Regions from separate parts of the Massilia sp. W12 genome, predicted to be linked through region 2. Evidence: predicted binding sites of a transcription regulator. Region 2 holds the regulator's gene; each other region holds the start of a gene.
The links. The regulator sigma-54, encoded in region 2, starts transcription at its own class of promoters, with help from an activator protein. The targets are predictions, from matches to a motif close to TGGCANGNAANCTGCTTT.

Region 1 (9,771 bases), 830 kb from region 2:
TCAATTCCAGGTAAAACGCTGTTAAGCAGAAAATTACTCGTGGTTTGAAACATGAAATGGAATGACAGGCCGAAACATCCAATGATAAGCTCGATAAACACATAGGTCATCAATGGATTTTTGATTCGTTTTAAAGCGTACCCGCTCAGCCAGGCGCCGAGCGCCATTCCGCCCATAAAAAGAGCAAGCACCAAGGTTTGAGCGTAGGCGGCATGTCCTAAGAACAACTTGAGGTAGTTGCTCCAAACTGATTCGTAAATCAAGCCCGAAAAACCGGAAAGCGCGAATAGTGCGAACAGGACAGTACGCCAATACTTCGGGTTGTCTGTCTCCAATGGCGGGGCGGGAGGAGAATCAACTGAATTCGGGCTGTGGCTCATTGCGTCGCTCACTAAGAATGATGGATGGTCGCCAGTAGGGCGTGAGCTGTGCAGTGTAGCATCCAGGAAAGAGGGAACTGCGTTCAGTGTTGTATTCATGTGCATGGTTTTTTTGAAAATATTTCCCTTTGATTTCCTCCACCCAATTGTCAACCTTGATCCTCCCGGAATCGCGGTCTGCAGTCGCATGTGCTAAAATGGCAAACCAGTGCAACAGCTTTATTGCGCGCCGCCCTGACGATGGCGCGCAGAATCCGGGAATCTGTTTTGGAACTGCAGACTAAGATCAGGGCGCACAGTGGCCGACAAAAAGCGGACATGAAGCCATTTACAGCAACAATATTCAGGCAGATGGCTGCTTTGCAGCTGTCGGCTTTGCCTTCAGTTTCGGCACGCATACGTTGCCGAACTGTCACAGTTCGCGCCTTTTTCCATCATTTCATATACGCGATTAACGCCTTTACTGCACGCTTGCGCACTGATGCGCACATGTTGGAATGCATTCTGATGATGCAATCCGTGCTCTTAAGAGAAGTGCGTGGAAATCTGTTTGGCCTGTGCACGGGGGCGTGCTGTTTTGACAGCATCGGGGGAAATCGGCGTAAGTGAGAAGCGTTATGTCAGCAGAGGAGAGGCTCAGTTTGGCGCCTCACTTGGCTATTGGCTGATAAACGGGCGATAAGGAACGCAGCAAGAAGCAATGTTCAATTTCAAAAAGTGAAGGAAAGATCGCATGAAGATCCATGAGTATCAAGGCAAAGAAATCTTGCGCAAATTCGGGGTGACTGTGCCGCGCGGCATTGCCTGTTTGTCGCTGGACGAAGTGGCCGCAGCTGCGCAGCAACTTGGCGGCCCGGTCTGGGTGGTCAAGGCCCAGATTCACGCCGGTGGCCGTGGCAAGGGCGGTGGCGTGAAAGTGGCCAAATCTCTGGAGCAAGTGCAAGAGTACGCGCAGCAGATCATGGGGATGCAACTGATTACCCATCAAACCGGAGCGCAGGGGCAAAAAGTGCGCCGCCTGTTGATCGAAGAAGGCGCAGACATTAAGAAAGAACTGTATGTCAGCATGGTCACCGATCGTGTCAGCCAGCGCGTGGTTTTGATGGCGTCCAGCGAAGGCGGGATGGACATTGAAGAAGTGGCGGAAAAGCATCCTGAACTGATTCACAAACTGGCGATTGATCCAGGCCAGGGCTTGCAAGACGCGGATGCGGCGGATATCGCGCGCAAAATCGGTGTGCCTGACGCCTCCGTGGCGGATGCGGTGCAACAGTTCAAAGGTCTGTACCAGGCTTTCATGGAAACTGACGCATCACTGGCGGAAATCAACCCGATGATTTTGACCGGCGCAGGCCAAGTGATTGCTCTGGACGCCAAATTCAATTTTGATTCCAATGCGCTGTTCCGTCATCCTGAAATCGTTGCTTATCGCGACTTGGATGAAGAAGACCCTGCGGAAATTGAAGCTTCCCGTTTTGATCTGGCTTACATTTCGCTGGATGGCAATATCGGCTGTCTGGTGAACGGCGCCGGGCTGGCCATGGCGACCATGGATACTATCAAGCTGTTTGGCGGCGAACCGGCCAACTTCCTCGATGTGGGCGGCGGCGCCACCACCGAGAAAGTGACGGAAGCGTTCAAGATCATGCTGAAGAATCCGGGCTTGAAGGCGATTCTGGTGAATATTTTCGGCGGCATTATGCGTTGCGATGTGATTGCGGAGGGCGTGATAGCCGCATCCCGCGCCGTTTCTCTGAATGTGCCGCTGGTAGTGCGCATGAAGGGCACCAATGAAGATCTGGGCAAGAAGATGTTGGCTGACTCCGGTCTGCCCATCATCGCCGCTGACACCATGGAAGAAGCTGCGCAAAAAGTGGTGGCTGCCGCTAACGGCCAGGCCTGAGAACGGAATAAGGAAATACCATGTCTATCCTGATCAATAAAGATACCAAAGTCATTACCCAGGGCATTACCGGCAAGACCGGGCAATTCCACACCCGTATGTGCCGCGACTATGCGAACGGGAAAAATTGTTTCGTAGCCGGTGTGAATCCGAAAAAAGCCGGCGAGGATTTTGAAGGCATTCCGATTTACGCCAATGTGCAGCAAGCCAAAGAAGCGACCGGCGCCAATGTTTCCGTGATCTATGTGCCGCCGGCTGGCGCTGCGGATGCGATTTGGGAAGCTGTGCAGGCTGAGCTGGATCTGGTGGTTTGCATCACCGAAGGCATTCCTGTGCGCGATATGATGATGGTCAAAGACAAAATGGCCAAGGCCGGCAGCAAAACCTTGCTGCTCGGGCCGAATTGTCCGGGTTTGATTACTCCGGATGAAATCAAGATTGGCATCATGCCTGGCCATATCCACAAAAAGGGCCGCATTGGCGTGGTGTCGCGTTCCGGCACGCTGACCTATGAGGCGGTGGCGCAGCTGACCGCTTTGGGCTTGGGGCAGTCCAGCGCAGTCGGGATTGGCGGCGATCCGATCAATGGTTTGAAGCACATCGACGTGATGCGCATGTTCAATGAAGATCCGGATACCGATGCTGTGATCATGATTGGTGAAATTGGCGGCCCGGATGAAGCCAATGCATCCTACTGGATCCGCGATAATATGAAAAAACCGGTGGTTGGCTTTATCGCCGGCGTCACCGCGCCTCCTGGTAAGCGCATGGGGCATGCCGGCGCCTTGATTTCCGGCGGCGCTGACACAGCGCAAGCCAAATTGGAAATTATGGAAGCATGCGGCATCACGGTTACCCGCAATCCGTCTGAAATGGGACGCCTGTTGAAAGCTGCGCTGGGTTGATCATCTGCTTGGCAGACTGGTGACATTGCACCAGTTCTGTCACGTCCAGCCAGCAATTTTGCACAAAAAACTGCCGCTGCAGGCAGCTTTTGTTTATGATGGGGGAGCGCAAGCTCCCCCATTTATTTTGTATTTGCCCATATGTAATGACGTGTAATGGAAGTGGATGATCAAGCTGATAAAGATGCGGCAACAGCTATTTCCGGCTGAACTGAACGCGAAGGCGCACCCAGATGAGTAAGCTTGAATTTTATGCAATCACCGACCCCGGCATGGTGCGTTCGCACAATGAAGATAATATTGCCGTGCAATATCTGCCGGATGGCAGCGCTGGGCTGGTGATTTTGGCCGATGGCATGGGCGGACATAATGCCGGCGAGGTCGCCAGTGCGATTGCAGTTTCTGTGTTGATGGAAGCGGTTGGCAATCAACTGGGACAGCTATTGTCGATTCCCTGGCCGGATGCGGCGCCGCTATTGCGGCAGCGCCTGGTTGATGGCGTTCGGCTGGCCAATCTGGCAATTTTCAGCGCCGCCAGTGAGCGGCCGGAATGCTATGGCATGGGCACCACGCTGACCCTTGCCTTGTTCCATCATAATATGGTGACTATCGTGCATGTCGGCGATTCGCGCGCTTATCGCTTGCGGACGGGAAGTTTGCAGCAGCTGACGAGCGATCACTCAGTTCTGCAAGAGCAGATCGATGCAGGCGTGATCTCTGCGGAAGAGGCGCATTTTTCGATGAATAAAAACGTCATCACACGCGCCTTGGGCGTGGAGCCGGATGTGCTGGTGGATGTGTATGAGACGGCGAGTGTGGTTGGCGATGTGTATTTATTATGTTCCGACGGATTGTCTGATATGTTGCTGCCGCTTGAAATCAGGGATGATTTACTGCAAAACGCAGATGATCCGCAAGCGTTGTGCCAGATGTTGGTCGATCATGCAAATGCGACCGGCGGGCGGGATAATATCTCGGTGGCGCTGGTTTGCCAGGCGGAAGGCGCGGTGCAGGATCCAGGCAATGGGCATGTCGAGCGCTGGGTATGCTGAGTAAAGGCTTGATAGGGGTTAGCATGGCCAAAATCATCATTTCACATAATGGTGCAGTGTTGCAGGAAGTGACGATCAACAAAGAAAAATTGAAGATCGGCCGGCATCCGAAAAATGACGTGGTGATTGATAACCGCGCCATCAGCGCAGAGCATGCGCAGATTCTCAGCGGCCCCAAAGATGTGATCCTGGAAGATTTGAACAGCACCAATGGCACACTGGTTAATGGGCAGCCTATCAAGCGCCATTTTCTGCAAGATCGTGATGTGATTGAGTTGGCCAAATACAGAATTGAGTATTTTTCTGAAAGCAAGCCGCAAGCCAAGCCTTTGGCCCAAGCTGCGATGGTGAAGGTGCTCAATGGCGCCAACGCAGGCCGGGTGCTGATTCTGAATAAGCAATTGACAACATTGGGGCGTCCAGGTCAAGTGGCGGCGATCACCAGATCCGCGCATCAATACTTGTTGGCGCACATTGAAGGTGATAAAAATTTATTTCTTAACGGAAATCATGTTGGTCGTGAGGCCAAGCCGCTGCAAAATGGCGATCTGATCATGTTTGCCGGAACTGAAATGGCTTTTATTTGGGCATGAGTTTTCCTGATGGCGTTAGGATTGCATATTTGCATATTTGCATATTTTATGTGCATTAAATGTTCCCTCAATGCAATTTTTAGCCTGATTTTTGCCAATTTTTGGCCTTTCTGACAAAAAATGTCAATCAAGCCGGATCTTGGCGACAAAAAACGGCAGAAAAATGCCTTGTCCTGAAAAAATCCTCATCAAAATCCTGGAAAAAGAGCTGGCACGCCATTTGCTATAGCTAAGGTGTGACAAATACTGTTTCACACCTAACCCAAGGAGAAAAAAATGAAATCCATCAAAGCTATCCAACGCGCATCCCAAAAAGGCTTCACCCTGATCGAATTGATGATCGTGGTTGCCATTATCGGTATCCTGGCTGCAGTTGCTCTGCCTGCATATCAAGACTACACCATCAAAGCTAAGCTGGGTAATGCGCTGGGCTCGGTTGCAGCCATTAAAACTGCAGTCGGTGTGTGCGCCCAAGAAAATGGGAACGTCTTAGACAACTGTGACGGTGGCTCTAGCGGTGTTCCGACCTTTACCGCAACTAAAGAAGTGGCCAGCGCAACCACCACTGATGGCAAGATTGTTATGACTTTGGGCACTGGTATCGGTAAGGGCGTGGATGGCAAGGAAATCACATTGGCCCCGACTCTGCCGGCTGATGGCGGCAGCTCGATCGACTGGAAGACCACCACTACTATTGCTGACAACGCTGCTGCAATCGCTATGCTGACCAAGAACAACAAATAATCCTGATGGATGATGTTGTGAATGACAAAAAAGACCGCTTCGGCGGTCTTTTTTGTAGGAAGAGCGGCAAGTAGTGGTATTGGCAGGGAGTGGATCATGGTCAAACGATATCAAGCTGCATCAGGCTTTACCCTCATTGAGTTAATGATTGTGGTCGCGATCATCGGGGTCTTAGCGGCAGTTGCCATTCCGGCCTATCAGGACTATGTCATGAAGGCAAAAGTTGCAAATGCTATCAGTTCTGTAGCATCTCTTAAAAACGCAATCGCACTTTGCTCTCATGAACATGGCAATATTTTAACAGGATGTGATGCTGGGACTAATGGTATTGGCGTATTCACACCTACCAGGGAAGCCAGTGCTGCAACTATTAAAAATGGTGTGATTGAGCTGACATTAGCTGCCGATATTGGCTTGCACATCGGCGGTAAAAAAATAACAATGATGCCTACAGTAAGTGATAACAGTACAGCAATGATTTGGCGCAATACGACAGATATAGTCGAGAGCGAAAACCCTGCAGTGTATTTGCAAATCACGAAAAACAACAATTAAGAGTTTTGGCTGGATAATTTGTGGTAATGTTCAAACTGATCGGGCTTGGCTTGAGAGAAGTTAACGCCGCTCAGCTTGTTTGAGTCTGTTGCTCCAGATCCAGTGGGGTTTATTGAATTTTGATGCGCTATCGCTGAGATGAGGGATTTACCTTTGCAAAATTCTTTTAAATCGAATGTGGTTTTGCATCATTCAAATTTCCAATCGCCAGATTTTCCACCCTGTTTTTCCAAGACACGTATATTTCCCATCACCATTTTTTTATCAGCCGCTTTGCACATATCGTAGATTGTCAACAGGGCGATTTGCACGGCGGTCAATGCTTCCATCTCAACCCCGGTTTTGCCTGTGGTTTCGGCGCGCGCCTCACAGCGGATCAGCGACTGTGTATGATCCAGGCTGAATTCCAGCGCTACGCGGGTTAAGGCCAAGGGGTGGCAGAGCGGGATCAAGTCCGCTGTGCGTTTAGCGGCCATAATCCCGGCGATGCGTGCAATTCCGAGCACGTCCCCTTTCGCGGCATTGCCTTGCGCCACCAATTGCAGCGTTTCAGCCTGCATCCTGATCTCGCCGGCAGCCAGGGCGATGCGGCGGGAATCTGATTTGGCGCCAATATCCACCATATGGGCTTGTCCTGCGGCATCAAAATGGGTCAGCGGAGAGGTCGGCTCGCTCATCGTAAAATCCTGTTGCAAATGTAAACCTGAGGAAAAATCGGGCAGGGGGTTATCATAACATCGTCTGCATACTGAAAATGGACTGTGATGATGGCCAATGCTGTGAAAAAAATCTGCGCGGGTTTCTTATTGTCAGCCGGAATCACCGCGCCCGCTATTCTGGCGCAGGCAGGCAGCGGCGCCAATCTGCCTGAATTGGGCGTATCCGGCAGGCAGGATTTATCGCCACAGGCGGAGCGGCGCTTGGGCGAGGAAGTGATGCGCGATATCCGGCGTGACCGCGACTATCTGGAAGATGCGCCCTTGCTGGAATATCTGAATCGCTTCGGCAATGATTTGCTGACAGTGCGGCCTGATGCGCGCGGGGAAGCCGGGTTTGATTTCTTCTTCTTTGGCGTGCGCGATCCGATGTTGAATGCGTTTGCTTTGCCGGGCGGTTTTATCGGCGTGCATTCCGGCCTCTTGCTGGCTGCGCAAAATGAATCGGAATTGGCCTCCGTTCTGTCACATGAAATCGGGCATGTGGCGCAACGCCATATTGCGCGTATGCTGGGACAACAAAAACAGGATGCCTTGATTCCTCTGGCGGCGATGGTGTTGGCGGTGTTGGCGGCGCGCAGCAATCCGGATGCGTCGCTTGGCATTATGGCTGGTGGCGAGACCCTGGCTTTGCAACGGCAAATGAGTTTTTCGCGCGATGCCGAACGCGAAGCCGACCGCCTCGGTTTTCAGCTATTGCAGGAAGCCGGTTTTGACACCTCCGGCATGGTGGCTTTTTTCAAGCGCATGCAAAACGCCACCCGCGCCTATACCGATAACACGCCGGCGTATATGCGCAGCCATCCGCTGACCACCGAGCGGATCGCAGATATTGAAGCGCGCAACCGCGAGTTGCGCTACCGGCAAAGAGCCGACAGTCTGGAATTTCATCTGATCCGCGCGCGTGCGCGCATACTGCAAGACGATACCAATAGCGGTTGGGATCAGGCGCGCATCGTTTTTCAATCCCAGTTGGAAACCCAAAGCCGTCAGCAGAGCGCCGCAGGGCATTATGGTTTAGCCTTGATTGCGCTGCGACAGGGACAGTATGTGCAGGCTGGCAAAGCGCTGCGTCTGGCCCAGCAGGCTTCGCAAGCGGCGGAAGAAGCTGCTTTGGGACGTAAGCTGGGACAGTATCAACATCCTGTGCTGGCGCATCTGGCGAACGAATTGGCAATGGCGCAGGCGCAGGATGAAGCCGGCTTGCGGCAAGCGATTATTCTGACGCAGACAGCACATCAGCAATTTCCCTTTTCACGCGGCTTGGCGCTGCAATACGCGCAAGCGTTGCGGCATGCCGGCAAGCTGGATACGGCCGTGCTGTTTTTGCGCGATCAGATCCAATTGTATCGGCAAGAGCCGGTGCTGCACGAGCAATTGGCGGCGACCTATGCGCGCCAGGGCAAGCTTGCTTTGCAGCATATGTCCCTGGGCGAGTCATACGCCTTACGCGGCAGTCTGCAGGCGGCGATTGAGCAAATGGAATTGGCGCGCCGCGCCGGCGATGGCAATTTCTATGATCATGCGCTGATTGATGCGCGTCTGCGCCAATTTCAGGCGGATTTGAGAGAGCAGAATAAAGAACGCAGCTTGCGCGGGGAAAAAGGCGCGCAGGCGCAGCCATCAGCGCTGGAGCAGGCGCGCCGGCATCAACATTGATCCGCTTGCGGCGTACGGCAAAAGCCAAAGTGCGCCGCAATATCCGCTTGCGGCAGGCGCTGCAAGCGGCACGCGCCGCTTCCTCCTTCCCACAGAAGCGACATATCCAATACCGGCAGAGCAGGGTGTTCGGCTGTCAGCAGGGCGAGCCAGTCTGCCTCATCCACTTCATGCCCATGCAAACGGCAGGCGGCGAATAATTGCGGCAAATCACGGTCGTCGCACCAAGCCAGGCGGCCAGCGGATTGCACCAGCAGATTGCCTTCCGGGGTCAGCCAAATCGTTTCGGCTGCGCCCCATGCCTGTCCCGTATGGTCATGCCATCCTTGCGGCGTGCAATGCAAAATATATGGTGCGGCAGGCAGATTCACATACACCCGTTGCGGGCCGTTTTGAAAATACCAGCGCCCCTGCGCATCGCTTAAATAATTGCGATTAATGAATGCTTGTAAAGACGGGTGACGGATCACATCGCCTGCGCTGCCGGCAGCTTGGGCGGCGGCGTCGCGCATACGCCATTGGCCGCGCGCATCCAGTAACAGCCAGCCATAGCAGTGCGGCACATTCGGCCATTTGGCCATTGCCTGCAGCACAATCTCATCCATTCACATGTCCCTTTAAAAAAGCCAATACGCGTTGTGGCAGCCAGTCCAGACGCCCGGGCGGCGCGCCGCAGGCAAAACCGACATGCCCGCCTTGCGCGGGATATTCCAGCAACACGCTGGCGGCGGCTTGCGTCGGCAAAAAACAGCCGGGCAGGAAAGGATCATTGCGTGCGTTTAACACCAGGGTGGGGACAGTGATATCGCCCAAAATATGACGCGCGCTGGCGCGATGCCAATAATCATCGGTGTCGCGATAGCCATGCAAGGGTGCGGTCACCACATTATCGAATTCATATAGATTTTTCGCCGCCAATAATTGCTCGCGCGCGAACAGGCCGGGGAATTGTTCCAGCTTGCGCAGGCATTTCGGCTTGAGGGTGCGTAAAAAAGTTTTGGTGTAAATCAGATTCACGCCGCGCGACAGGGCTGCGCCGCCGCGCGCCAAATCCAGCGGGGCGGAGACAGCGCATGCGGCACTGACAAAAGTGGCGCTGTGCTGCGACTCGCCCAGCCAGCGTAATAAGGCATTCCCGCCCAGCGAAACGCCGCAAGCCAGCAAAGGGCCGCTGTGGCGCGTGCGCATGCGCTGCAAAATCCAATTGATTTCCTGGGCGTCGCCGGAATGGTAAAAGCGCGGGGCGTGGTTCATTTCGCCGGAA
Region 2 (9,771 bases):
TTGAAATTGAATTGCCGCTGGCGGAACAGCGCGCCCCGCAGCCCTGCTATCCGGCGCGTTTGCAAGATGCGCGCGTGCTGGTGGTGGATGACAGTGCGCTGGCGCGCGCGATTTTGATCGACGCCATGCATGGCTGGCCGGTGCAAATTGAGCAGGCCGCAAATGGCCAGGCGGCGCTGGCCGCTGTGCTGGCGGCAGAACAACAGGGGCGTCCCTTCACCCTGGTGTTAAGCGATTTGCAAATGCCGGATCTGGACGGCTTGAGTTTAATCCGGCAGATCCGCCGCAGCGCGCAAAACGTACCGATGTTTGTGCTGGTCACGGCCTATGATCGTGAAGAAGTGCACCACCAGGCCGAGCAATGCGGCGTGTCCGGTTTTTTATGCAAACCGCTGAATCCGGCGCATCTGGTGGAAGTGGTGTTGCCGCTGTTCGGTCAGCAGCAAAGCACCGCTGCGCCCTTGCGCAGCGCCACACCGTATTATCCGGGACGGCGCGTATTGCTGGCGGAAGATAATGAAATCAATCAGCAAATCGTGATCGAATTGCTGGGCTTGGCAGGGATTGCGGTCGAAGTCGCGCAGACCGGGCGCGAAGTCTTGCAACGCCTGCAAAGCGCGCAGCAACGCTATGACTTGGTGTTGATGGACTTGCAAATGCCGGATATGGATGGGCATGAAGCGACCATGGCGATCCGGCGCGAAGAGCGGTTTGACCAATTGCCGGTGATTGCGATGACCGCGCATGCGCTGCAAGACATCCGTCAGCGCTCGCTGGCGCAAGGCATGCAAGACTATCTGACCAAACCGGTCAATCCTGAAGATTTATACCATACCCTGTCGCGCTGGCTGGGGCCATCAGAAGCCAGACCAAGCCCGCCGCCGCCTGCGGCGACGCCAGCCGCCAGCGCGCCGGAAAGCACATTGCCGGCCCGGCTGCCCGGCATTGCGCTGGACAAGGGTTTGCAGCATGTGGCCGGCAACCGCCACTTTTACCTGCAATTATTGGAGCGCTTCACGCATTCGCAAGAACATGCCTTGAGCGAAATCCGCAAAGCATTACAGGAAGGGCGACGCGCCGATGCGCTGCGCCGCGCGCACACCTTGCGCGGGGTGGCGGCGAATATCGGCGCGCAGCAAGTGCAATCGCTGGCCGAGCAGGTGGAAATGCAGTGCCAGCATGAACAGCCGGTCGAGCCGCTCCTGCCCGCACTGGAGCAGGCTTTGCAGGAAGTTTTGCAAGGACTGGCGCAATATTTCAGCACACGCGCGGCAGCCAGCGCGCGCCCCGCCGGCAAGCAGCCGCCGGCTGCGCAAGTGCTGCAAGAGTTGCGTGAATTACTGCAGGAAGACCGCGCTGACGCGGTGTATTGCTTTGAATCCGGGGAAAGCGCGCTGGCCACCCTGCTGGCGCCGGACAAACTGGCGCAGCTCGGCGCAGCGCTGCGTCAATTTGATTTTGAACTGGCGCGCCAGCTGCTGGCTTCCTGAAGCGCATCAGAAAACGCATGCGCAAACGCGACAGGTTAAAATGACGCTGCGCCGGGCTGTTTTCCGGCAAGCTTTTTGCTTGGCCAAACTGCGCTTCCCAGGATTATACTATTGGCATGACATCAACATTTTCACAACAGACGCCCGCAGCGGCGCAACAAGCCGCGCTGGCATTGGCGCGCGACACCCTGAGCATTGAAGCCGAGGCCGTCCTCGCGTTGCGCGCACGCCTGGCGGATGGCAGTGACAATGCGCGGCAATTTCTGCATGCCCTGGATTTGCTTTTGCAATGCAAAGGCCGCGCCGTGGTGTCCGGCATCGGCAAATCCGGCCATATCGGACGCAAAATGGCGGCCACCATGGCGTCCACCGGCACCCCGGCCTTTTTTGTTCATCCGGCGGAAGCCGCGCATGGCGATCTGGGCATGGTCACGGCGCAAGATGTGTTAATCGCGATTTCAAATTCCGGCGAAACCGGCGAACTGCTATCGATTATTCCGATTGTCAAACGCAGCGGCGCCAAATTAATCGCCATGACCGGCAATCCGCGCTCGCAACTGGCGTTATTGGCTGATGCGCATCTCGATGTTTCAGTGGAAAAAGAAGCCTGTCCGCTGAATCTGGCGCCAACCGCCAGCACCACCGCCACCCTGGCCTTGAGCGACGCGCTGGCGGTGGCGCTGCTGGATGCGCGCGGCTTTCGCGCGGAAGATTTTGCCCGCTCCCACCCCGGCGGCGCCTTGGGGCGGCGGCTCTTGACCCATGTGCGCGATGTGATGCGCAGCGGCGAGCAGGTGCCGCGCGTGCCCGTCAGCGCCACGCTTTCGCAAGCTCTGCTGGAAATCACGCGCAAAGGCATGGCCATGACTGCCGTGGTGGATGAGGCGGGCCGCTTGCGCGGCATCTTCACCGATGGCGATTTGCGCCGCTTGATTGAACAGGCGCGCGACTTCCAGCAAATCAATATCGCCGATGTGATGCAAACCAAACCGCGCTGCATCGAACCCGAACGGCTGGCGGTGGATGCGGTGGCGATGATGGAAGAATTCCGTATCAATCAATTACTGGTGGCGCGCGGCGATGAATTGCTGGGCGCGCTGCATATCCACGATCTGACCCGCGCCAAGGTGATTTGATGCATGTCGATTTCTCTACCCTGCCGGCGCCGCTGCTGGCGCGCGCCGCGCAAGTTGAATTGATGATTTTCGATGTCGATGGCGTGCTCACCGACGGCGGCCTGTATTACGGCGAATTGGGCGAGCAGGTCAAACGTTTCAATGTGCACGACGGACTGGCAATCAAGCATTTGCCAGAGTTTGGCATCCGCACCGCGATTATCAGCGCACGCCTGTCCCCGCTGACCGCGAAACGCGCGCATGATCTCGGCATTTCCCATGTCTATCAGGGTGCGCAGCAAAAACAGATCGCCTTCGCCGATCTGCTGGCGGAATTGAATCTGTCGCCGCAAGTCTGCGGCTATCTGGGCGATGATGTGATCGACCTGCCGCTGTTGCGCCGGGTCGGCTTCGCCGCCAGCGTGGCCAATGGCCGGATCGAAGCGCAACAGATGGCGCACTATGTCAGCCAGGCCGGCGGCGGCGCTGGCGCGGCGCGCGAAGTGTGCGAATTGCTGCTGTTTGCGCGCGGGCGCAGCCTGGCCGAATTATTCAACGCTTGAGGCCAGCATGAGCGACTCCGCCAGCCATGACCGTTTCCGCCTGATTGCCTTGCTGACGCTCGCCGCAGTGATTACGCTGTCCAGTTATTGGCTGCTGGACGTGCTGCGCCAGGGCGCGCCGGCGGCGGCTGAGGCCAACAAATCGAATGACCCGGATTATTTTGTCGAAAACTTTCATGTGGTGCGCCTGAGTCAGGATGGCAAGCCGAAAGACATCATGTCCGGCAAATTGCTGACGCACCGCCCGCTGAATGACAAATCCGATGTGCAGCAAGTCCAGGTCTTGAGCTTCAATCCCGCGCAAAGCCCGCTGCGGGTGCAAGCCCGTCAAGCCTTGATCGAACACCAGAATAATCGCGTGCTGTTGCAAGGGGAAGTGGAATTGGTGCGCAGCGCCGATGCGCGCAGCGAAGGCTGGACCATGCGCAGCCCCAGCTTATGGATGCTGCCGGATGACGACCAGATGCAAACCGATGATCAGGTGCAAATTCTCAGCGGCAAATCACAGTTGCATGGCAAGGGCATGCTGGTGGACAACGCCAAAGGCCAGTTCAGCCTGCAGCAACAAGTGCGCGCCAGTTTCGCGCCGGCAATCAAAGGAAGCGCCAAATGATGCGGCGCACCCTGCCCTGCTTGCCCGCCCTGCTTGCGCTGCTTGCCGCCGCGCCGGCGGCGGCGGAAAAAGCCGATCGCAACAAGCCCACCGAAGTACAGGCTGCGCGCATGTGGTTTGACGATGTGAAGCAAATCAACAGCTTCAGCGGCAACGTCCACCTTACGCGCGGCAGTTTGCAGATGAAAGCCGAACGCATGACCTTGAATCAGGATGCCGCCGGCTTTCAATTTCTCGAATTGCATGGCGGGGCCGGCAAAACGGCCAGCTACCGTCAAAAGCGCGAGGGGCTGGATCAGTGGGTCGAAGGAGCCGCCGATCGCATTGAATACGACAGCAAAAGCGAACTGGTGAAATTTCATACGCGCGCACGGGTCCGGCGTCTGCAGGGCAATCAAGTGCTGGAAGAAATTTCCGGCGCCACGATTGTGTATGACAGTGTGCGCGAGACATTCCAAGTGCAAAACGGCCCGGCAACGGCGGGACAGGACAACCGCATCACCACGGTGATTCAACCGCGCAAGCCGGATCAGGACACAAAATGACAGAACAACGCAACAACAGTAAATTGCAAGTGCGCGGCCTGCAAAAATCATATGGCAAGCGCATGGTGGTGCATGACGTCGCGCTGCAAGTTGAGAGCGGCGAAGTGATTGGTTTGCTGGGGCCGAACGGGGCCGGCAAAACCACCTCGTTTTATATGATCGTCGGCCTGGTGCCGGCGGACGCCGGGAATATTGAATTGGACGGCGCCGACATCACACGCATGCCGATTCACCAGCGCGCCGTGCGCGGCCTGTCCTATCTGCCGCAGGAAGCCTCGGTGTTTCGCAAGCTCAGTGTGGAAGACAATATCCGCGCCGTGCTGGAACTGCAACGCCCGCAAGGCCGTCCTTTGAGTACGCAGCAAATTGATGACAAACTCAATCAACTGCTGGCCGATTTGCAAATTGAGCGGCTGCGCGAAAATCAAGCGCTGTCCCTCTCAGGCGGCGAGCGGCGGCGGGTGGAAATCGCGCGCGCCTTAGCCACCGATCCGCGCTTTGTGCTGCTGGATGAACCGTTTGCCGGGGTGGATCCGATCGCTGTGATCGAAATTCAGCGCATTGTGCGTTTTTTAAAAGAACGCGGCATCGGCGTCTTGATCACCGACCATAATGTGCGTGAAACCCTGGGCATCTGCGACCGCGCATATATCATCAACCAGGGTTCCGTGATGGCCAGCGGCAGACCACAAGATATCATTGCGGATGAATCGGTACGCCGCGTGTATCTGGGGGAACACTTCCGCATGTAAGCACAGCATTTCAGGACCGCCATGAAACAGTCGCTGCAACTTCGCACCTCGCAACATCTGGCGCTGACGCCGCAATTGCAACAGTCGATCCGCCTGTTGCAACTCTCCACGCTTGAATTGCAGCAGGAATTGGCGCAGATGTTGTCGGAAAACCCCATGCTGGAGCGCACCGATGATCCGCTCGATCATTCCGTGCGCTTGTTAGCCGACGGCGCCATCAGCAACAGCCCGGCGAGTGAGGCCGGCATGCCTTCAGAAAATCCGGCCCCCGAAGCGGAAGCGCCGGCAACTGCAGAAGCCGGCAACAGCGAAGAAAACAGCTTCGAGCATGATGGCGATGGCATGCTGCAAGACAGCTTGAGTTTTGAAGATGCGCCGGGCGCGCGCTCGGCGGACGATGAAGATATGCGCCCGCAGCTGGAAGACGCCAGCAACAGCCTGCGCGACCATTTGCTGGAACAAATGCGCGTCACTGCCCGCACCCAACGCGACCGCGCCCTGCTTGAATTCCTGATAGACAGCTTAGATGAGAATGGCTATCTTGAAGAGAGCCTGGAAGCCTTGCTGGAAAGTCTGCCGGCTGAATTGGAAATTGAATTGGAGGAATTGCAGACCAGTTTAAAACTGCTGCAAAGCTTTGACCCGCCCGGCGTTGGCGCGCGCAATCTGTCTGAATGCCTGGCGCTGCAAATCCGCCAATTGCCAAAAGCGCCAATGGTGACGCGCCGCCATGCGCTGCAAATCGTCGAGCAGCATTTGCCGCTGCTGGCGGCGCGCGACTACACCAGGCTGAAAAAAGCCATGGACTGCGACGACGAGGATTTGCGCGAAGCGCAAGCCCTGATCCGTCTGTGCCAACCCCATCCGGGCGCCGCTTTTGGCGCTTCCGATAAAGACCATGTGGCGCCGGATGTGATCGTCAAACGCAACCGCAACGGCTGGAGCGTGAGCTTGAATCCGGACGTGATGCCGCGCTTGCGCGTGAATGCGCTGTACGCCTCGATGTTGAAGCAAAACAAGGGCGATGGCGGCTTGAGCAACCAACTGCAGGAGGCGAAATGGCTGATCAAAAATATGCGTCAGCGCTATGAAACCATCCTCCGCGTGGCGCAAGCAATCGTGGAGCGGCAACGCAACTTTTTCGCCCATGGCGCAGTTGCGATGCGCCCCCTTGTGTTACGTGAAATTGCTGATACACTAGGATTACACGAGAGCACAATCTCGCGTGTGACGACTCAAAAATATATGCTGACCCCGCACGGCATGTTTGAGTTGAAATACTTCTTTGGCAGCCATGTCGCCACTGAAGCGGGGGGCGAAGCGTCATCAACGGCGATACGCGCACTGATCAAGCAACTGATAGGAGCAGAAGATCCCAAAAATCCCCTTTCTGACAGCAAACTTGCAGATATGCTGGGTGAACAGGGTATGGTGGTCGCACGTCGCACTGTGGCCAAATACCGTGAAGCTCTGAAAATCCCGGCAGTGGCGCTGCGCAAAAGCCTGTAGCGGCTTCATCCTCCGGTTCCCCGGGCCTGACTCCACCGCGCACAGGAAGTGCAGCCTTCACGTAGCAGCAGTAGTATCCGGTTGTCTGAATGATGCAGGCGGCTCTTGAAAACGCCAAAACCGCAAGCATATGCATGACAGGCAACATCACAATAGGAGTCTGTATGAACCTCACCATCAGTGGACATCATCTCGAAGTGACCCCCGCCATTCGCGCTTTCGTTGAAAACAAGCTGGAAAGAATCAAACGCCATTTTGATCAAGTGATCGACATATCGGTGATTCTGAGCGTGGATAAGCTAAGCGAAAAATCGAAAAGGCAAAAGGCTGAAGTAACGTTACGGGTCAGCGGCAAGTCCATTTATGTGGAAAGCGTGTCAGAAGATTTGTATGCAGCCATTGACACCCTGCTGGACAAACTCGACCGTCAGGTATTGAAGCACAAGACCAAGGTGCAAGATCACAATCATACTTCCATCAAATACATGTCAGGCAGCAGCGCCGACGCTGAAGAAGCTGAAGCTGCATAAACACATCCAACAGACGCACACCGGCGGGGCGCTATGCGCCCCGCATGCATTTTCAGCCTCGCGCACATACAATGTGCTACCAGCCCGCTGACATGTTTCCCGATTCCCCGGCGTTGTTGCGCCCCCTGGCAACATGCAAACCCGGGGCCATCGCATGAAATCGGCCAGGCTTGTTTGACAAAACCTTCTCTTTAGCGCGCAGGCCGGTAACACGCATTGCCGTTTGCGCATCCGGCTGGCTGGCGCTGCTCCGTCAGCAGCTTGCTATCCTGCCTGCTTCATGCAAGAACGGAAACTGCCGGACATCAGGCGGAACCTTGATACGATTGCCCTGCATGCAGGCTGCGTCGTCGTTGCGCCTGGCTGTAAAGCCGGTAAACTGGGCGCCAGGGCCTGTTCAACTGAGGAATCAAGGATGACTGACTATGTAAAAACCGAAGTGCGCGGCGGATTCGGCGTAATCACGCTGGATCGCCCCAAGGCATTGAATTCGCTTTCACTGGAAATGGTGCGCGCCTTGCACCAGATCCTTTCCAGCTGGCGCGCAGACGCCGCAATTAGCGCCGTACTGCTGCGCAGCAGCAGCGACAAAGCGCTGTGCGCCGGCGGCGATATCCGCTTTTTCCATGACAAGGGCAAGCTCACACCGCAAGGCGGCAGCGCCTTGCTGGAAGATTTTTTCACCGAAGAATACACACTGAATCATTTGATTCATCACTACCCCAAACTCTATATCGCCTTAATGGATGGCGTGGTGATGGGCGGCGGCATGGGGATTGCGCAAGCCGGGCCGCAAGCGCGCCTGCGCATCGTCACTGAGCGCAGCAAGATCGCCATGCCGGAAGTGAATATCGGCTTATTCCCCGACGTGGGCGGGACATACTTTCTGCCACGCTGCCCGCAATTCAGCGGACGTTGGCTGGCGCTGTGCGGCGAGGCGATTGGGGCCGCAGACGCAATCTGGTGCGGACTGGCCGACTGCTTCGTGCCGGCCCGCCACATCAGCGCGCTGCAAGATACTTTGTGCGCCAGCGCCGGAGCCGATGCAGCGCAAGTCGCGGCAGCGTTTTGCGCCCCCTTTGCCGCCGAATTGCCGCCCGCACGCATCGCGCCACAAGCTGATTTGATTGCCCGCCATTTCGCACATGAATCCGTGGCGCAGATCCAAGCCGCGCTCGCAGCGGATCCCGCTCCTTTCGCGCAAGCCAGCCTGGACAGCATGCAAAAACGCTCGCCCCTGCTGATGTCTGTCACATTGGAAGCGTTGCGGCGCGGTGCGCAAATGTCAGTGGCGGATTGCCTGCGGATGGAAAGAAGTCTGGTGCGGCGCACTTTCGAGCATGGTGAAGTGATTGAAGGGGTGCGCGCGCTGGCGGTCGATAAAGATAATGCGCCACGCTGGCATCCCGCAAGCCTGGCGGAAGTGACAGAGCAGCAGCTGCAAGAGATGTTTGCGCCTGTCTGGCCGGAATGGGCACACCCCTTGCGCCATCTGGACTGAATGCGGCTTAACTGGCGTTGATATCAAACAGGCGGCGGTGTTCGCGCATGGCGTAGCGGTCTGTCATGCCGGCGATGTAGTCGGCAATCTGGCGCGCCTGCAGCTGCTGCCCGTCCATGCGCGCCGCCTGATACGGTGGCGGCAGCAGCACCGGCTCTTGCATGAAGGCGTCGAATAATTCGCGGATAATGCGGCGCGCCTTGCTGGTCATGCGCAGCACTTGATAATGGCGATACAGATTGTGCAGCAAAAAATGTTTCAGTTCGCGCGCCTGCTGCGCCATCTGCGCGGAAAACGCGATTAAGGGCGGCGACTGCCGCACCGCATCCGGACTGGCCGGTTGATGCGTTTCGATCAATTTGCGCGACTCTTGAATCAAATCCACAATCAGCGCATTAATCATGCGGCGCAGGGTTTCATACACTGCGCGCCGGCCACTGACGCCGGGACACTCTTGCAATGCCTGCTGATGGCAACTGGCGAATAAGGCGACTTCCATCAATTGCTCCAACTGCAGCAAACCGGAGCGCAAGCCATCATCGATATCATGGTTGTTATAAGCGATTTCATCGGCCAGATTCGCCACTTGCGCTTCCAGGGTCGGCTGACCGCCTTGTAAAAAGCGCAGGCCGACTTCGCCCAACTCGCGCGCATTATTCTGCGAACAATGCTTGAGTATGCCCTCGCGGGTTTCAAACATCAGATTCAAACCGTCTTTGTCGGCGTAATGCTGTTCCAGCTGATCCACCACGCGCAAACTTTGCAGATTATGCTCAAAGCCGCCAAAGGCGCGCATGCAGGCATTCAACTCGTCCTGTCCCGCATGTCCAAACGGGGTATGCCCCAGATCATGGGCGAGGGAAATCGCTTCCACCAGATCTTCATTCAAGCGCAGATTGCGCGCCAGCGCACGCGCAATTTGCGCCACTTCCAGGCTGTGCGTTAAGCGGGTGCGGAACAGATCGCCTTCATGGTTGACGAAGACCTGGGTTTTATATTCCAGCCGGCGAAATGCGGTGGAATGAATGATGCGGTCGCGGTCACGCTGAAATTCGGTGCGCGCAAATGAAGCCGGCTCCGTTTGCCGGCGCCCGCGCGAAGCGCTGCTGCGCGCGGCAAATGGCGCCAGATGCTGCTCAAAACTGTCGGGGCG
Region 3 (9,771 bases), 2.5 Mb from region 2:
ATCAACCGCATTGCTGTCATCATCGCCGCCGCCGCTGGCCAAGGCGGTGCTGCCCATGACTTTATTGATGGCGTTATTGAGTTGCTCCTGCAATGTCTTTTGCACTTGGCTTAAATTGTCCGCACTGTTGAGCGATTGATTGAAGTTGCCGGTCAATTGCTTTTGCATATCCGGTGTTTGTATCGCGCCTTGCAAAAATTGCGTCCAGACGCTGACAAAGGGCTGGGTGTATTGATTGCTGTCGATCGATAGATTATTCAAGCTATACACCGGGTCGCCGCCGCCCGGTTTTTGTAATGACAGGCTGTGCAGGGTCAGGCTCAAATTGCCATTCGCCACGCCAATGCTGACGTCGGCCAGCAATTCCGCTTGGGCGATGCCGAGTTGCATCACCCCGCTGGAGAGATCATCAAACCCGAGTGGATTGCATGTGCTGGGCGGGTAATCCACCCCCTTGGGCAGACTGATAGGCTGGTTTGAGGCGTCCACAAAGTTTAAGCATTGGCTGGCCTGAAAGCGGAAACCCTTAAACGAGGCATTGGTCTTGCTGTCTTGCGCGGTTTGATTGCCGCTTACCGTCAAGGGCTGGTTCCATGGCGCGCCATCGCTTTTGTAGGCGTTGAATTCGAGCGTGATGGTGCAGCGGTAATCCTGATCGCTTTGTGTGACCTGGGGCGGGGCGCCGCTGATGCGCACATTCGCCAAGCCGTCAATTTCCAACTCTGTGATGTTGATATCCGGCCCGCAATTATCACAAATCAGCACCCCCAGATTATTGCTGGTGATGGTGTTCAGCAGGGCGGTGGCGTCGTCAATCATTTGCTGCGTCAAGGCCGGCGGATTCGGCTTATCTGCTGACACCGTATATAGATAATTCATATAGCCGTTAAACCAGGTGTTGGCAAAACCCATCGCCACACCGCCCATGCCTTGCACATTCTTGGTGCTCCAGTTGTTGACGATCAAGGGCAGCCAGGCGCTGCCATTGTTTTGCATATTGCTTAACACCTTGGGCAAAAACATGCTGCTGTTCTGGTCGTTGGACTGCGACATCAGCGTTTGATACGTGAAATTAAACAGTTTCAGGCCCATTCATGGCTCCTTGTGCGCATGACACATGCGAAAAGAATTTAAAAAGTGCGTTCCACCACCTGCATGCAAAGCGCGCGCATGGCTTGCAAATGCGGCCCCTGTGGCAAGCCTTGCAGCGCATCGCGCGCCTGCAAGGCTGTGTTGCGCGCCTCGGCGTAGCTTTGCAAAAACGCCTCACTGTGGCGGATCTGCTCCACCCACTGAGCAATTTGCGTCTCATCCGCCGCCTCCTCGCTGCGCAGATAGCGCACCATGGGATGCGCATCGCCCCACAATTGCATCGCATGAATCAGCGGCAGGGTCAGGCGCTTTTGCTGCAAATCCTGGCCTTTGCGCTTGCCGGCGGCGCTGTCGCTGTGGGCGACATCCAGCAAATCGTCCATCATTTGAAAGGCCCGTCCCAGCCGCCGGCCATACTCTCCCAGACGGCGCACATCGGATTTGCCCGCCTGCATCAAGGCCGCGCCCGATTCACAGGCCAGACTGAACAGCACAGCGGTTTTGCGGTCGATCGTACTCAAATAACGCGCATGCAGCGCCTGTGGACTGGCCTGTGGCCGGGTCGTCATTTCATCAATTTCGCCCTTGCAGATTTCAAACGCGGTGTCTAACACCCAGCGCACCAATTGCATATCGCGCTCGGTTTCAATGGCGTCGGTAAAACAGCGCACCGCCTGCAGAAATTGCATATCGCCGATCAAAATCGCCATTTCTGTGCCGCGCGCCGCATTCACCGAACTCTGCCCGCGCCGCAGGCTGGCGTGATCGACGATATCGTCATGAATCAGAGTGGCGACATGCAACATTTCCAGCGAAGCGGAAGCGCGCAACACCTTGCGCGGCAAAGCCTGCTGCGGCTGAAACAGGCGGGCGCTCAATAACAGCAACAAGGGACGCACTTTTTTGCCGCCCTGATATAAATCCATCTCGGCTTGCGTCAAATACCCTTGTTGCGGGGCCAGCGCGCTTTCCAATTCGAGGGCAAAACCGGCCATTTCCTGCGCCATCAAATCGCGCACAATCGCGCTGAGCGCATCTTCGCCGCCCTCCTGTCCCAGTTTCAGCATCTCATTGCGCCTCTTGCAAGGCTTGCGTGATGGCCGGGACCAGGCTGCGCTCCAGCGCATCGGCCACGCGGTCATGCAGCAGACTCTTCAAAAAGCGCGCTTGCTGCATCGCTTCGCGTGCTTCTTGCGCCAGCGCGGCGCCGAGTGCCTCATCCCAGCCGCTGTCATCCAGCTCCAGATCAAAGCCTTCGAGTTCAACCCGCGCCGCCTGCACGCCGCCCTGGCTGTCCAACTCCAGATACAGCATGGCGTCCAATGTCGCGCGCAAGGGACTGGTGTGCAAGGCCAGCGGTTTGCGCGCCGCCAGAAACGCCACATGCGCATCCTGCTCCGCCTGCAGCATGCGCCAGAAAGCGCGCTGATCTTCGCTCATCATCATGCTCCAGGCGCGCCCCTCCTGGTCGCGCCCGCCGATTTGCTCGCCATTCAGATAGCGTTCAATTTCCTCTTTTGACAGCTGGGCCGCCGGCTTGCCGGTTTGCACCAGCTGATACACCTGGTCCGGCGTATGCTCCGGGATGTTTTGCACTTGCTGTTGATTGGTGTTGCTCAATATCGAACTGTTGAATTGCAAGGTTGCCTGAATCGCCGCCGCATATTGCCCATTCGGATCGCCCAAATGCTGGATCAGCAACTGCAAGCCCGAAACAACCGCTAATTGTTGATTGCCGGCCATTTCGTTATAGCTTGCTTTCGCATTGCCATATGTCTTGCCTTGCTGATTGATCACGGTATTGTTTTTGACTGCCAGATGGGTATCAGTGGCGACTTCGGTCATACCCGGGCCTTGCCAGATGCGGCGAAAGGTGTAACCGAGCTGATGTGAAAACAAATCGCCCAGCGCGGTGCGGTGGGTGGAGTACGCCAATAACAGATCCGGGCCATTGCCGCCTATGCTTTGCAAGCGCTCGCGCTGCGCATTCGCGTTATCAATCCAGTCCGGGTGTTTTGGCGGCGGATCACCCCCGCCCAGGCGTTGCGGCTCGCCATCCGGCCCCAGCGGCATGCCATTGCCATATGCGTCCAGCGCCAGATGGCGTTCTTGCAAACCCTGCAATTGCGCCTTGCCCAACAGCTTCCAATCCTCCAGCCGCAGCGCCAGCACTTGCGCGCGGTCGCTTTCCTGCTCCAGCGTCAACTTGCCCGGAAACGGCGCGCGCAAGCGCAAATCCTGCAGCGACAATAGCAATTGGCCGTATTCAAAGCCGGCTTGCGGCGGCATCGCCGCCAGCGTTTTCAAAGGAATGCCGCTGATGCTGTCAATTTCAATGCGTTGCGGCATCGCATCCAGGCAAGCTTGCTGCAGGCGCGGCCAGGCGGCGCGCAAATCTTGTGTATTCATGCAAAATCTCCTTGTCTGCCAGGGTGGTGCGGCTCAGGAAACGCTGACGCTGGCGCTGATCATCACGTCGTCTTTGTTATTCGGGTTCACATCAATGCTGCTGACGCTGGGCGTCAGGGTGATGGTGACGCCGTCCAGTTGCAGCGGAATCGCGGGCAGGCTGAATGTGGTTTTCTGATCCAGCAGTTCCTGTCCCTTATCTGCGAGATATGGCGTGGCGAAACTCAGCAGGGCGGAGCCGACCGTATCGATAAAGTGGCCGCAAACCGAGTCATTAAAGCCGCTCCAGTCGCCCCCTGCTTTTTTATAATCGATCGTCATCGACGGCAGCGGCTGCAACATCATCTTGACTTGCGCGCCATTGTTTGTCGCGACAGGTTTGAGCTGCACCGTGGTCGGCTCTGGCGAGACATAGATATCGGCGTCAATCATATTTACCATGGGAATTCTCCTTGCATCATCAGAGCAGATTTGAGGCGGCTTCAATCGCACAGGCGGCGGGCACCGCCCACCACGCCACACCCAGCTTGACTTCAGCGCTGATGTTGGCGCTGACATCCACGGCCGGCAGCGCCGAATCAAGCGCCACCTTGGCCCCGCTGATGCCGCCATTGATCGAATAGCTGCCGGTCCAGTTGCTGCCGCTGTGATTCACGTTTTGCTGATCCAGGACTTGCTCAATCCCGCTGGCGTATGAGGCCAGAATTTGACTGAGTAAATTGCGGCTGAGCAAAATGCCCAGCGCTTGGGCGGGGAAGGTGACTTGACTGATATCCACTGTGCCGTTTGTGCTCAGGGTCGAAGCCAAAATCAAATGCCCGGCGGCGACTTGCATCACCGGGTCATTGAATTTCTGTCCCTCCAGCGCAATCGTGTGCGGAATTTTGTAGCCGCCCAGCAGTTGATTCACCTTGCCATACAGCACGCTGGCCATGATTTCCAGCATCACCCCGGTAATCGCCGGCACATTGCCGAATTGCATGCCGACCGTTTGCAATTGCACATCGCCGTTTAAGGACAATTGCGCAAAAATCAGCGGGCTGCAGGTTCCGGGGATCTTGCCGCCGCCATCCTGATTCAGCGTGAAGCTGAGGGTGGTAATCGAAATCTGGAACATCTGATCGCTTGGCCCGTTTGCCGGCTTGCCGCCAGGCCCGGGGAAGAAAGTGGCAGGATCATTCCATTGCGCAGCCGTGGGCGGAGTCAAATTAAACACCGGGCAAGTGTCAATGCTCCAGTCCAGCGAAGTGATGCCGGCGCTGCCGACAGTTTGCGAGCCTGAAAACAGGCTCTTGGTTTGCGGATTGCTGAAAGCCTGCTGCAAACCTTTATTGAAGGTCGTGGCGTCAACAATCAAAGCCAGGTCATAATTGCTCATCTTGCAATTCTCCAGGTTTGGGGGGTGGCAGATGCAAATACGGGTTTTGGGTCCAACAGGTTTGCGCCCATTCGCCGCCGCGCCGGTAGCGCAAAGGAAAATCCTCAAATTGCAGCGTGCTTGCGCCATGCTGCGGGTCAAGAATGCGGATTTGCCGCGTATTGCGGCAATAGCCGTCCAGCAACACATAATGCAGGCCGCCGCCATCCCAGGCGATGCCGACGCACAAGGGGCGGCCGGCATCGATTTCACGCATCAAGCGGCGAAACGGCGGACGGCCACAGCTGACCCCATATAAACAATTCAGATAACGCAAGACATACGCCAATTCCGCCTTGGCGTCATATTGCGCCGCTTGCAGCAAGACTTGCGGCGCCGGCCCCGGCAAATGGCCATCGCCCAGAATGCGCCAGGCCAATTTGCATTGATCCCAGCTCCTGTCCCCATAATGGGCCGCCACCGCACAGGCGACAGCCGCCCAGCACCAGTTGCTGCGCAATTGCGGCGTCAATTCCAGCTGCAACTGCTGTTGCGCCACCAGCTGCGGCGCAGCAGGCGGCAAGATCACGCCGATGCGCGCACTGGTGCGCGACAGCGCTTCAATCCGGATTTTCATCTGGCAAGAAAGGGAACGGCGGCGCTTATAGCGGCACGCTTTGCGGCAAAATGCCGCTCACCGCCTGCGACACCACCATCGAAGCCGCAGCCGAAACCTCGCTTTGGATTTGGCCTTTGAGCAAGCCCATCATGGCGTCGCCGATTGTATCGGCCAGACTGTCAAACGGGCCAAGGCCGCTGATGTCATACGAGCTATCGCCATAGGAAATCGAGGCTGCGCCATTGCTGACTTGATCCAGCTTGAGGATGACGGCCCCGATATCCGCGTGAAAATTCATGGAGCCGGAAATAGAACAGGATTTGAGCGTCAGCGCGATGCTGACAGAGGGATCAACAAACCAGATTTTAAAATCAGCGCCCACGGTTGCGCTGATATTGCTGGAGAAGCTGCCGGCAAAATTCATGGTTCCAGTCAAATAGCCGGGGTTGCTCGCATCCAGCGCGCTCACGCTCAGAGAATTCAGCTGCAAGCTGGACAGGCCGCTCAGCCCGCCTAAAGAGTAATGCAGCGTGCCAATGCCGAAATCCTGACTGCCGCTGACCAGATTTCCGCTCGGGTCCCACCCGGCCTGGCGGATTTGCGGTCCGATATCTTGATTCAACTGCGGCAGCATAGCGCTCAAGATTTGATTAATCAGTGAGCTGTACGGATCTGGATCAGCGCCTGGCATCATCATATTCTCCAATTGTGGCGACACGGGTTCGGGGTGTGCACGCGCCCCGTGCGCAATGGCTTGCGGCGGGACTTGGGGAATATGACATAAAAGTGCATCAAGTCACTTTTTGCAGTTGCAAAATGACACACAAGCTGTAAAGCTTGACAGGTGGTGCGCCCTGGCTGGCGACGCTGGCCTTACCATGCCATGAGCACTGCGCCGGGTTGATTTGCATGCTGATGTTTGTCTTGCGCTTGTTTTGTGCGCTCAGACTTTGAAACCGGCTTTGAAGCCGGCGGAAAAAGCGCAAAGCAGGTGTTTGCGCTTCAGGCGCCCACCCACGGCAGGCCCGCCACACACCAGCCGCCCAGCGTTTTGCGATGCCCGGCGCTGTCTTTATCGCCTTCAAAGCCTTGCAAAATATCAAAGCAAAGCATAAACCCGGCATTGCGCGCAGCTTCCGCAGCCTGGCGCGAGCGCACCCCGGAGCGGCATAAAAACAGCAGCGCCTGTTCCGGCTTGGCCACGCTTTGCAATTGCGTCAGAAAATCCGGGTTGCGCACCCCGCCCGGCCAGCGGTTCCATTCAATCGCATGCATGCGCGAGGGCGGCAGATCAGGTTTGCCGACCCAGGCGCGCTCGGCGTCGGTGCGCACATCAATCATCAACACTGCAGCATCTTCCAGCATCAGGGTAAAAGCATCAGCCGGGCTGAGTTCGCCGGCAAAAGGCAGATCGGCGCGCATGGCTTGTTGCAACAGCGGGTGCATTTTTTTCTCCTGCGACAAAATAATCCAGTGTAGCAGCATTGCAAGGGCAGGGTGGCTCTGCACAGAAATGGATTGCACCAAATATGTGCAAATCACCAATTTAGAGCCTTGTTTGCACTTGATTGGTGCGTTGTGGCTTTTGCGCACGCTTGCGGTGCGCGCCGGCAATGATGGCGCACCAGTTTGGCTGGCCAAATAAAATTCGGCCAAAACCGCAAGCCGGGATTGGATGGCAAAAGGAAAAGCGGTAAAACGGCTGAATTGCGCGGCAATCTGCGGTTTGAACCAAGCTTGAGCGCAAATCGCAAAAGGTGGCACGGAATCTGCTTAATGAGACAGCATCCGGGCTAAGCTGCATAATGATGCGGCCCCGCCGGGCGGCTTGCATAAAGCCCCCGCTTCACCCACTCAGACAGGAGATTTCGCATGGCAATGACACCCGCAGAAGTATTGAAGATGGCAAAGGATAATGAAGTCAAGTTTGTTGATTTCCGCTTTGCTGACACACGCGGCAAAGAACAGCATGTGACCGTGCCCATCTCTGCTTTCGATATCGACAAATTTGAATCCGGCCATGCGTTTGACGGTTCTTCGATTGCCGGCTGGAAAGGCATCGAAGCCTCCGACATGATTTTGCTGCCGGACCCGAACACCGCCAACATCGACCCCTTCATGGAAGAAACCACGCTGTTTATGCAGTGTGATGTGATCGAACCGGGCGATGGCAAAGGCTATGACCGCGATCCGCGCTCCATCGCCAAGCGCGCTGAAGCCTATCTGAAATCCTCCGGCCTGGGCGACACCGCCTATTTTGGCCCGGAACCCGAATTCTTCATCTTTGACAGCGTGCGCTGGAAAATCGATATGTCCGGCTGCTTCGTCAAAGTCGATTCCGCCGAAGCGTCCTGGTCCACCGATGCCGATCCGGAAGGCGGCAACCCGGGCCACCGTCCCGCCGTCAAGGGCGGCTATTTCCCAGTGCCGCCGGTCGATTCCTTCCACGATATGCGCTCGGAAATGTGCCAGATTCTGGAAGCCCTGGGCATCCCGGTTGAAGTGCATCACCATGAAGTGGCCGGCGCCGGTCAAAATGAAATCGGCACCAAGTTCTCCACCCTGGTCGAGCGCGCTGACTGGACGCAGAATCTGAAATATGTGATCTGGAACGTCGCCCACAACTATGGCAAAACCGCCACTTTCATGCCCAAGCCCATCGTCGGCGACAATGGTTCCGGCATGCATGTGCACCAATCGGTGTGGAAAGACGGCAAGAATCTGTTCGCTGGCGACGGCTATGCCGGCCTGTCTGAATTCGCGTTGTACTATATCGGCGGCATCATCAAACATGCGCGCGCACTGAATGCGATCACCAATCCGGGCACCAATTCCTACAAGCGTCTGGTGCCGGGCTATGAAGCCCCGGTCAAGCTGGCTTACTCGGCGCGCAACCGTTCGGCTTCGATCCGTATTCCGCACGTCGCCAATCCGAAAGCCCGCCGCGTTGAAGCGCGCTTCCCGGACCCTCTGGCCAATCCGTATCTGTGCTTCGCCGCGCTGCTGATGGCGGGCCTGGACGGGGTGCAAAACAAGATCCATCCGGGCGACCCGGCCACCAAGGATCTGTACCACCTGCCGCCGGAAGAAGATGCGCTGATCCCGACCGTCTGCTCTTCGCTGGAACAAGCGCTGGAAGCGCTGGACAAAGATCGCGAATTCCTGACCCGTGGCGGCGTGTTCTCCAATTCCATGATCGACGCTTATATTGAACTCAAGATGCAGGACGTGCAGCGCATCCGCATGACCACGCATCCGGCTGAGTTCGACATGTATTACTCGCTGTAATCCAGCGGCTGCGGGCTGCAAGCAAAGGGGGCAGCCCGCGCCAAGGCGTTAAGCGGTAATGCGCTGTAACAATTCCACACTGTTGCAGCGCGCAGTTTGTAGTACTGTAGCACCCACGGTGTTTTTTGCCGTGGCCCGACAGCTGGTGTTTAGGGGTAAGCGCCAGTTGTTTTGAGGTGTTTTGTGGTTGGCGGGCAGGGCTTGGGCCTTCCCGCCTTTTTTTCGTCCCGCGCAGCCGGCGCCGGACTTCCAAAGCGGCCCCGCCAGGCAGCTGACCTGTGTGCTTGTTGCATATTTGCCCCAGAGCAGCGCAAGCCGGTGTCATGCAGCGCTGACATCGCTTACACTGGCGTGACTGTGTTTTTGCGAAAAGATTGTCATGAAAAAAATTTTCCTCACCCTCCCTTTGATGTTGCAGGCATGGTTCTGCAATCCGGCTTTGGCGCAAGATGGACAGGATGTGTATCTGTGCATCAATGAACAAGGACAAAAGGAATACAAGAACACGGGCATCACCAAGGGCTGTAAGAAAGTCGAGTTGCCAACCATCACCACTGTCAATGCACCAAAAGCGCGCGTGGCGCCCAAAGATGGTGCAGCGAAAACAGGCAAAGATGGTGCAAGCGCCAGCACCCCGAGTGATTTCCCCAAAGTGGACAGCGCCACCCAGAAAAAGCGCGACACCGACAGCCGCCAGATTTTCCAGGAAGAATTAAACGCCGAAGAGAAAAAGCTGGCCGATCTCAAGCGCGAATTCAACGGCGGCAACCCGGAGCGGCGCGGCGATGAAGCCAACTTCGCCAAGTATCAGGAGCGGGTGCAGAAAATGCGGGATGACATCAGCCGCACCGAAAAGAATGTGGAAGCCTTGAAACGCGAGATCGCCAATTTGAAGTGAGTTCGCGCATGGCGCAAAAGGGTCGCGCAAGCGGCCCTTTTTTTTGCAGACAGCAGGCGCAACAGCCTGTATGCAGCACTTGAAAGAGAGCCAGATGCAAAAGAAAAT

Region 1: a site for sigma-54 is predicted at 5,043-5,060, ahead of V8J88_RS15650 (pilin). Genes of this name have one in related genera too.
Region 3: a site for sigma-54 is predicted at 7,236-7,253, ahead of glnA (type I glutamate--ammonia ligase). Genes of this name have one in related genera too.

The regions. Positions count from the first base shown of each region.
Region 1 covers NZ_CP147776.1:3,885,960-3,895,730, reverse strand. Annotated here, with positions in the region: gene V8J88_RS15675 (fused MFS/spermidine synthase) at 1-479, opposite strand, end outside; gene sucC (ADP-forming succinate--CoA ligase subunit beta) at 1,114-2,283, shown strand; gene sucD (succinate--CoA ligase subunit alpha) at 2,304-3,188, shown strand; gene V8J88_RS15660 (Stp1/IreP family PP2C-type Ser/Thr phosphatase) at 3,422-4,240, shown strand; gene V8J88_RS15655 (FHA domain-containing protein) at 4,264-4,833, shown strand; gene V8J88_RS15650 (pilin) at 5,110-5,577, shown strand; gene V8J88_RS15645 (pilin) at 5,599-6,132, shown strand; gene moaC (cyclic pyranopterin monophosphate synthase MoaC) at 6,321-6,809, opposite strand; gene V8J88_RS15635 (M48 family metalloprotease) at 6,897-8,507, shown strand; gene V8J88_RS15630 (DUF2946 family protein) at 8,498-9,112, opposite strand; gene V8J88_RS15625 (alpha/beta fold hydrolase) at 9,105-9,771, opposite strand, start outside.
Region 2 covers NZ_CP147776.1:4,719,120-4,728,890, forward strand. Annotated here, with positions in the region: gene V8J88_RS19165 (response regulator) at 1-1,490, shown strand, start outside; gene V8J88_RS19170 (KpsF/GutQ family sugar-phosphate isomerase) at 1,607-2,626, shown strand; gene V8J88_RS19175 (HAD hydrolase family protein) at 2,626-3,168, shown strand; gene lptC (LPS export ABC transporter periplasmic protein LptC) at 3,176-3,781, shown strand; gene lptA (lipopolysaccharide transport periplasmic protein LptA) at 3,778-4,326, shown strand; gene lptB (LPS export ABC transporter ATP-binding protein) at 4,323-5,078, shown strand; gene V8J88_RS19195 (RNA polymerase factor sigma-54) at 5,100-6,587, shown strand; gene raiA (ribosome-associated translation inhibitor RaiA) at 6,752-7,117, shown strand; gene V8J88_RS19205 (enoyl-CoA hydratase/isomerase family protein) at 7,533-8,618, shown strand; gene V8J88_RS19210 (deoxyguanosinetriphosphate triphosphohydrolase) at 8,626-9,771, opposite strand, start outside.
Region 3 covers NZ_CP147776.1:2,252,663-2,262,433, forward strand. Annotated here, with positions in the region: gene V8J88_RS09030 (hypothetical protein) at 1-1,092, opposite strand, end outside; gene V8J88_RS09035 (polyprenyl synthetase family protein) at 1,131-2,159, opposite strand; gene V8J88_RS09040 (hypothetical protein) at 2,161-3,501, opposite strand; gene V8J88_RS09045 (hypothetical protein) at 3,535-3,942, opposite strand; gene V8J88_RS09050 (hypothetical protein) at 3,962-4,879, opposite strand; gene V8J88_RS09055 (papain-like cysteine protease family protein) at 4,866-5,495, opposite strand; gene V8J88_RS09060 (hypothetical protein) at 5,521-6,174, opposite strand; gene V8J88_RS09065 (rhodanese-like domain-containing protein) at 6,480-6,923, opposite strand; gene glnA (type I glutamate--ammonia ligase) at 7,350-8,765, shown strand; gene V8J88_RS09075 (DUF4124 domain-containing protein) at 9,145-9,663, shown strand; gene glnL (nitrogen regulation protein NR(II)) at 9,758-9,771, shown strand, end outside.